DNA from 2 places in the Rhodopseudomonas sp. BAL398 genome. Region 2 is predicted to be linked to the other one. Evidence: riboswitches for the same ligand, from Rfam matches in the RefSeq annotation. Region 2 holds a riboswitch; the other holds the start of a gene.
The links. A riboswitch is a leader RNA that binds a small molecule or an ion and turns the genes downstream of it on or off. The one in region 2 is predicted to bind S-adenosylmethionine.
Positions count from the first base shown of each region.

Region 1: linked by a shared signal. The riboswitch ahead of RBJ75_RS15710 (homoserine O-acetyltransferase MetX) and the one ahead of RBJ75_RS18245 (O-succinylhomoserine sulfhydrylase) in region 2 are both predicted to bind S-adenosylmethionine.

Region 1 is NZ_CP133111.1:3,316,413-3,320,803, reverse strand. It holds gene RBJ75_RS15725 (prephenate/arogenate dehydrogenase family protein) at 1-20, opposite strand, end outside; gene hisC (histidinol-phosphate transaminase) at 17-1,114, opposite strand; gene RBJ75_RS15715 (chorismate mutase) at 1,142-1,990, opposite strand; SAM riboswitch at 2,298-2,377, shown strand; gene RBJ75_RS15710 (homoserine O-acetyltransferase MetX) at 2,512-3,714, shown strand; gene metW (methionine biosynthesis protein MetW) at 3,716-4,391, shown strand, end outside.
Region 2 is NZ_CP133111.1:3,871,533-3,875,923, reverse strand. It holds gene RBJ75_RS18255 (SGNH/GDSL hydrolase family protein) at 1-316, shown strand, start outside; gene RBJ75_RS18250 (hypothetical protein) at 552-806, shown strand; gene RBJ75_RS18245 (O-succinylhomoserine sulfhydrylase) at 879-2,078, opposite strand; SAM riboswitch at 2,147-2,226, opposite strand; gene RBJ75_RS18240 (2'-deoxycytidine 5'-triphosphate deaminase) at 2,338-3,444, shown strand; gene RBJ75_RS18235 (HEPN domain-containing protein) at 3,450-3,869, opposite strand; gene RBJ75_RS18230 (nucleotidyltransferase family protein) at 3,866-4,225, opposite strand; gene RBJ75_RS18225 (hypothetical protein) at 4,353-4,391, shown strand, end outside.

The DNA of each region.
Region 1 (4,391 bases), 560 kb from region 2:
GTTGGTGCGCTGGCGGTCATGGCTGCGCCATGAAGTCGGTCAAGGCCTCGAGCACCAGTTTGTTGGCCTCGTCAGTGCCGATGGTCATGCGCAGCGCGTCCGGCAGCTGATAGTTGCGAAGCGCGCGCAGCACCAATCCGCGCCGGGTCAGGAACGCGTCGGCTTCCGCCGCGGTCTTGCCCGGCGTGGTCGGAAAATGCATCAGCACGAAATTGCAGACGCTCGGCGTCACCGTGAGGCCAAGCTTGCGGATTTCGTCGGTCAGCACGTTGCGCCACTTCTCGGTGTGGGTGCGCGACATCTGCTGATGCGCGGTGTCTTCGATCGCCGCGACCGCGGCAAGCTGCGCCGGGACCGAGACGTTGAACGGTCCGCGGATCCGGTTCACCGCGTCGACGATGGCGGCCGGGCCGAACATCCAGCCCACCCGCAAGGCGGCAAGGCCGTGGATCTTGGAGAAGGTGTGGGTCAGCACGGTGTTGTCGGTGGTCGCGACCAATTCGATGCCGATTTCGTAGTCGTTCTTCGAGACGTAGTCGGCATAGGCGCCGTCCAGCACCAGCACGACGTCGCCGGGCAGGCCGGCGCGCAGCCGCCGCACCTCGTCGAACGGGATATAGGTGCCGGTCGGATTGTTCGGGTTGGCGAGCCACACCAGCTTGGTCTTCGCGCTCACCTTGGCGAGGATGGCGTCGACGTCGGCGGTGAGGTTGGTCTCGTCGGCGACGACGAGCTTGGCGCCATTCGCCATCGTGGCGATTGGGTAGACCAGAAAGCCGTAAGTGGTGGCGATCGCCTCGTCGCCGGGGCCGAGATAAGTGTGCGCCAGAAGATTGAGGATCTCGTCGGAGCCGGCGCCGCAGATGATGCGGTCCGGATCGAGGCCGTAGGATTTGCCGATCGCCTCGCGCAGCACCTTCGAGGTGCCTTCCGGATAATCCTCGAGATGGTCGGCTGCGGCCTTGTAGGCCGCAATCGCCTTCGGCGACGGCCCGAACGGGGTCTCGTTGGCGGACAGCTTGAACATTTTGCGGCCGGCTTCCGGCACCGGGCTTTTGCCGGGGGTGTAGGGCGCAATATCGAGAATGCCGGGATTCGGCACGGGGCGGGACATCGTCAACTCCAGATCAACCGGCGGCTGTTACGCGCGTGGCGTGCCGCCCGGGGGCACCGTATAGCGCTTCGCGTGGCTGCCGACGAGGGCCGATGATCGCACCGAGGCACCCGCTGCGATCAGGGCTGCCTTGATGCCATCAAGGGTGCTGGGGTCAGAAATCGAGACCAGCAGCGCCGCGCCGTCGAAGGCGGTATCGGGCACCGCGACAAGCTCGGCCAGCGGCGACACCGCGCGGGCGATATCGGCGTTCCAGCCCGACACCCGGATGCTCCACATTTCGACCTCGGTGACCATCGCGCTGTCGGCGACCCGCGACACCACGAATACCGGCAGCGCGGCCGGATGGTCGGCGCGCTCGATGAAGGGCAGCCGGGCGATGATTTTCGGCGCGCCGGCGGTTTCCAGCGCGATCCACCACGGATTATTGCTCGATGTCGCCGACACCAGCGCCAGATCGCCCTTGGAGCGCGCCACCGCCTCGACCGCGGCGGCGGCGCTGAAATGCGCCACATAGGGCACGGTGAAGCCGAAATGGAATCGCGCCGAATCCCGCATCGCGGATTCGCCGAGCGATTGGTCGGCATGGACCGAGAATGGCGCCTGCACATAGGTGAAGGTCGCGATGATGACCCGCCAGATGCTCTCCACGGTGTCGAGCGGCAGGATGCCGCGATGGCGCTGCGCCAGCCGGCGCATCATGTCGGCCTCGCGCGCCGGGCGGAACGCGGAGCCGACCTCCTGGGTCTGCTTCACCGAAATCAGCCGGTCGATGATGTCGCCGCGCTGCATCAGCAGATGGTGGACCTGCTCGTCGATGGCGTCGATCTCACGGCGAAGTTCCCCCAAGGACGGGGGCGAGGGCGGTTGGGACATGGGGCAATCCGTCAGAAAGCGAGGTGGCGGTCGCGAATGGTTAACCGCGTGCCTTGATTAGGTAAGCCACCGGGCAAATGCAAAGCAAACGTTACGACTTTCGTCGCCTGATGGCGCGGGCAATGCCAAAGCGTGGTCATTCCGGGGCGCGAGGCCGCAGCCGAGCGAACCCGGAATCTCGCTCCAGGCATGGCCCCAGCCGCGAGATTCCGAGTTCGCGCGAGCTTCGCTCTCGCGCCCCGGAATGACTGGATTGCAGGGGTGCGGGCGGTCGTCTTGACGGGCCGCAGGCCGAGTATTAGGTTCTTGGCTCTTCCGTGGTCATTTGAGCCGGCCGGCTTGCAGCCACGTTAAACAACTCGCTAAACAGGCCGGGGACAGTTCTGATCCCGGCCGAACGATGTTCAGGCCGGGTTTTTTATGGCCTGAATCGGTGTCGATCTCGCGCATGATCCCGGGATCCCGGTTTCGGATCAGGTCATGCGCAAACTGAGTGACCTCCGCATGAGGCCAGTAGCAAGATGATGAATATCCAGTCGGCGAAGCCCCCCATCGTGGCCAGTGAGGAGCGCCTGCACGAGGCCGATCATCCGACCTCGCTGGTCGCCCATTTCGGCGCGGACCAGCCGTTGGCGCTGGATTGCGGCGTCGATCTGGCGCCGTTCCAGATCGCCTATCAGACCTATGGCGAACTCAACGCCGATCGCTCCAACGCCATTCTGGTCTGCCATGCGCTGACCATGGACCAGCATATTTTCAATGCGCATCCGTTGACCGGCAAGCCCGGCGGCTGGCTGACCCTGGTCGGCCCCGGCAAGCCGATCGATACCAGCCGCTATTTCGTGATCTGCTCCAATGTGATCGGCAGCTGCATGGGCTCCACCGGCCCGGCCTCCACCAATCCCGCCACCGGCCAGCCCTGGGGGCTGGATTTCCCGGTCATCACCATCCCCGACATGGTCCGCGCCCAGGCGATGCTGATCGACCGGCTCGGAATCGAGACGCTGTTCTGCGTGGTCGGCGGCTCGATGGGCGGGATGCAGACGCTGCAATGGACCGTGGCCTATCCCAAGCGGGTGTTTTCGGCGCTGCCGATCGCCTGCAGCACGCGGCATTCGGCGCAGAACATCGCGTTCCACGAACTCGGCCGTCAGGCCGTGATGGCCGATCCGGAGTGGCGCCACGGCCGCTATTTCGCCGAAGGCAGCTATCCGCATCGCGGCCTCGGCGTGGCGCGGATGGCCGCGCATATCACCTATCTGTCGGACGCGGCTCTGCATCGCAAATTCGGTCGCCGGATGCAGGACCGCGAGCTGCCGACATTCTCCTTCGACGCCGATTTCCAGGTCGAAAGCTATCTGCGTCACCAGGGCTCGTCCTTCGTCGAGCGCTTCGACGCCAACTCCTATCTCTATCTGACCCGGGCGATGGACTATTTCGATGTCGCAGCCGACCATGATGGCGTGCTGGCGGAGGCGTTTCGCGGCACCACGACGCGGTTCTGCGTAGTGTCGTTCACCTCGGACTGGCTGTTTCCGACCTCGGAATCCCGCGCCGTGGTGCATGCGCTGAATGCCGGCGGCGCGCGGGTGTCGTTCGCCGAGATCGAGACCGACCGCGGCCACGACGCCTTCCTGCTCGACGTCCCGGAATTCATCGACATCGCCCGCGCCTTCCTGGAATCGGCCGCCACCGCGCATGGCCTCGCCGCGAAAGGCGATTGAGATGGCCGAACAGGAGACGCTGCCCGGCATCGTGCCGGCGCCTGCACCGAAAGGCCATCGTGGCGACCATGTGCTGGTCGCCGACATGGTCGCGCCCGGCTCCAAGGTGCTCGATGTCGGCTGCGGCGAGGGCGATCTGTTGCAGCTGCTGGAAAGCCGCGGCATCGATGGCCGCGGCATCGAATTGTCGCGCGAAGGCGTCAACCGCTGCGTCGCCAAGGGCCTCGCGGTGGTGCAGGGCGACGCCGACACCGATCTGGTCAACTACCCGGACGATTCCTTCGACTATGTGATCCTGTCGCAGACCTTGCAGGCGACCCGGCAGCCGCGCGCGGTGCTGGAAAATCTGCTGCGGATCGGCCGCCGCGCCATCGTGTCGTTTCCGAATTTCGGCTACATCAATATGCGGCTGCAATTGCTGATCAAGGGCCAGATGCCGCTGACCGAAAACCTGCCGGCGTCGTGGTACGACACCCCGAACATTCACTTCTGCACCATCAAGGATTTCGTGCTGCTGTGCGACCAGATCGACGTCAAGATGGAACGCGCGGTGGCGCTGGATCGCTACGGCAAGCCATTGCGGCTGATCGCGCCGTGGTGGTTCTGGAACATGTTCGGCGAGCAGGGCGTGTTCCTGCTGAGCCGCGGTGAGAAGAAGCCTGCGGCCGGCCAGGGGA
Region 2 (4,391 bases):
GGTGCTGGTCGATCCGCAATATGCGCCGCGGGTCAATGAGCGCGGCGAGACTGCCGGCAAGACCGTGCGGCTGCTCGGCAAGCTCGCCGAATTGCGCCGCGTCGGCGTGTTCCCGCGCTTCGAGGTGATGCGCGAATGGCACGAGCAGCAGGCGCTGCCGTTCGAGAATTTCGTGATCGCGGACGGGCTGCACATGAACGACTGGGGCTATGCTTGCTTCGCGCAATTGCTGGGCGACGATATCATCCGCTCGGTCGGGCAGATCAAGCTTGGGATCCGCGGGCCGTCCGGCGTGATGGCCTACCGACCGCTGTGACCGGACTTTGCCGCCGCCTTTCGCCTGACGCACGTCAGTAATGTCACGGACGAGGCAGTTCCGATGTGGATCATTCCCGGGCGCCCTTGCGTTCTGATGATCAGCACCGCCGCTCCGGCTTTTGTTCTGAGCGTCTTCTTCGCGCGCTACTCACTTCGCTCGAAAACGCTCAAATCCAGCAATTTGTGTCGGATATCGAACCGACGCTCCCGTCGAAATGACCTAGCTTTCATTCTTGCCGCTGGTCCTCGGCAGCGGGCCGGCGGGATGCGATCTGCTGTCACTGGAAACCAAGTTGGATCAGTCCATCGCTCTCGACGAGCTGGAAATCTATCGGCGGCTCCTGGCCGAGACCACCGACGAGCAGCAGCGCCGCAAGCTGCTGGTGATGATTGCCTGCCTGTTTGAACAGATCGAACTATCCACCGGCGCCGGCATCAAATCTATCGCAACCCGCATGAGAGGCGCCGATTTCACGCGGCTGAATTGATACGCGCGGCGATCAGCATGCGTGACCAGCGGGCCGGGCGATGCCCGGCCCCTTCCGGCGCTTCTTGAGCAGCTACGCCTGCGCCAGCGCGGCGTGCAGATCCTCGATCAGATCGTCCGCATGTTCCAGCCCGGCCGAGAACCGGATGAAACCGTCGCTGATGCCGAGCTCGGCGCGGATTTCGGGTTTCAGCCGCTGATGCGTGGTGGTGGCCGGATGGGTCACCAGGCTGCGGGCGTCGCCGAGATTGTTGCTGATCTTGATCAGCTTGAGCGCATTGAGAAAGCGGAACGCGCCGGCCTTGTCGCCCGCGACCTCGAAGCCGACCAGCGTCGAGCCGCCATGCATCTGCTTCTTCACCGTGGCGGCCTGCGGATGATCGTCGCGGCCGGGATAGATCAGCCGCGGAATCTTGGGATGCCCCGCCAGCGCGTCGGCGATCTTGGCCGCGGCGTCGGTCTGCTGCCGCACCCGGATCGCCAGCGTCTCCAGCCCCTTCAGCAAGATCCAGGCGTTGAACGGCGACAGCGACGGGCCGGTCTGGCGCAGGAAGGTCTGGATGTGCTCGTCGATGAAGGTCTGGCTCGACAGGATCACGCCGCCGAGGCAGCGGCCCTGGCCGTCGATGTGCTTGGTGGCCGAATACACCACCACGTCGGCGCCAAGTTCGAGCGGGCTCTGCCACACCGGGGTCGCGAACACATTGTCGACCACCAGCCGCGCGCCGCCCGCATGGGCGATCTCGGCGATCGCCGAAATATCGAGCACGTCGAGCGTCGGATTGGTCGGGCTTTCCAGGAAACAGGTCTTGGTGTTGGGCCGCATCGCCTTCTGCCACTGGTCGAGGTCGAGCCCGTCGACCAGCGTCGATTCGATGCCGTAGCGCGGCAGCAGATCCTCGACGACGTAGCGGCACGAGCCGAACATCGCCTTCGACGCCACGACGTGGTCGCCGGCGCGCAACGGCGCCAGCATTGCGGCGGTGACCGCGGCCATGCCGGTGGCGGTGGAGCGCGCCGCCTCGGCGCCTTCGAATTCCACCATCCGCTGTTCGAACGCCGACACGGTGGGATTGGAGAAGCGGGAATATTGGAAGCCGGGATCGTCGCCGGTGAAACGCGCCTCGCATTCTTCGGCCGAGGCATAGACGAAGCCCTGGGTCAGGAAGATGGCGTCGGAGGTCTCGCCATATTGCGAGCGCAGCGTTCCGGCGTGCACCAGCCGGGTTTCGCGGCGATAATTCGTGGTCGATGGAGCCTTGATCGTGGACATGCGTTCTCCTCGTGACCATCCTGGCGATGGCCACAAAAAACCGGCCTGGAAAAATTCCACAGGCCGGGAGCACACTGTCCCCGGCCTGTTTAGCGACTTATTTAACGTGGCTGCAAGCCGGCCGGCTCAAATCACCACGGGATAAGTCCTGCTCATAATCCGCAGCACCCTTTCCGTCAAGCCGGTCATCGGATAACCGATCGGAGTTGCTGTTTTAAGCCGTCTGGATGGCATGGCAGCCATCCGAAGGACCATTGCCTTGCCGTTTACCTTGCCACCCAATGCCAATGGGATCCTGCCCGACCGCATGATCGCGGCGATGGCCGATGCCGGCCTGATCCTGCCGGAATATCCCTTCGTCGAAAGCCAGATCCAGCCCGCCAGCCTCGACCTGCGGCTCGGCAGCATCGCCTATCGGGTCCGCGCCAGTTTCCTGCCCGGCCCGCATTCGACCGTCGCCGAACGCATCGACGAATTGAAGCTGCACGAGATCGACCTGTCCGACGGCGCGGTGCTGGAGACCAATTGCGTCTACATCGTGCCGCTGCTGGAAAGCCTGGCGCTGCCGCAATCGATCGTCGCTGCCGCCAATCCGAAAAGTTCGACCGGCCGGCTCGACGTGTTCACGCGGGTCATTGCCGACGGCACGCGGCGGTTCGATATGATCGGCGCCGGCTATCACGGCCCGCTCTATGCCGAGATCAGCCCGAAGACCTTCCCGGTGCTGCTGCGCGAGGGCTCGCGGCTGTCGCAGGTGCGGTTTCGCACCGGCGACGCCATCCTCGATGCCGACGAACTCGATGCGCTGCATGATCTGGAGCGCCTGGTCGATGCCGATGACGCTGATCTCAATGGCGGTGTCGCGCTCAGCGTCGACCTGTCGGGCGAGAATTCCGACGGCTTCGTCGGCTATCGCGCCAAGCGCCATACCGGCGTGGTCGATATCGACCGCCGTGGCGGCTACGCGGTCGGCGAATTCTGGGAGCCGATCGCGGCCCGGCCCGACGGCACGCTGATCCTCGACCCCGGCGAGTTCTACATCCTGGCCTCGAAAGAAGCCGTCCAGGTGCCGCCGGACTACGCCGCCGAGATGGTGCCGTTCGATCCTTTGGTCGGCGAATTCCGCGTGCATTATGCCGGCTTCTTCGATCCCGGCTTCGGCTATGAGGGCGCCGGCGGGCTCGGCTCCCGGGCGGTGCTGGAAGTGCGCTCGCGCGAAGTGCCGTTCATCCTCGAACACGGCCAGATCGTCGGCCGCCTGATCTACGAAAAAATGCTGTCGCGCCCCAACGCGATGTACGGCCAGAAGATCGGCTCGAACTACCAGGCCCAGGGCCTGAAGCTGAGCAAGCATTTTAGGGCGTAGGCGATCTATGCCGGTCGGGCTCGATCCCGCAATGCCGTCTGCAGATACCGAATCGTCTCTTCAATCTGCGTGAGGCGTTCTTCAATTTCCTGAACCGTGACGCGAGCTTGCGTCGCAGGATCGTCGGACGGATAGCGAAACGCGGTTGCCCAGGGCGTGATTGCCGATATCGCCGCATACCTTGCCTTGAGTGGATCCGCGTTAGGCACGAGATCCGCAAGTGCCACGAGGTCATGGCCGCGCCCGCCCTGACGCGGGTGGGAGATCCGAAGATCGACCAGCCGCGCCTTGATGGCCTTCTCGGCCGCTTGCTGCGCGAGATATGCGGCTTGCGGAAGCGATGCGGGCGGAAGGAGCAACCGCCGCGCGGCCACGGCATCGCTGGTCGCAAGATCGAGCCAGGTGGTCGGATCGCTCGAACTCATGGCGACAACGCTGGCTCGACTTTCTGGTAGATCACCCGTCCGTCGCGGTCGATATCATGGCTCAAGCTGGTGGGGTCATGTCGCGCCGTTTCGAAGGCGCTGCTGCGAAGCGGCGCGATCTGAATCGGTATCCCCAGATCTGAGACCTCGCGCCACAGCGAGATCGGCGTGAACATTCCGGCCGCGATGTCGTCGTTCAGGATGACGCAAAGGTCGAAATCGCTATCCTCGGAATGGTCGCCACGCGCCCGGCTGCCGAACAGGATGATCCGTTCGACCGGCGCGAAAGTCGCCAGCCGCCGCACGGCCTCGCGCAGCCGCGTATCGGAATCGATCTCGGGGACGACGTGGCTCATCTTTCCAGCATAGCGGCATTCCCGGCGAAAATCATCAGTCCCGCCGGCGCCCGGAACGGGCGGACAAACCCATGCCAATCCGCTTCGCCTCCGCTATGCTCCCGCTCAACAAGAGCAGGGAGCAAACATGCCGACCACATCCGAACCCGCGGCCGATCCGCAATGG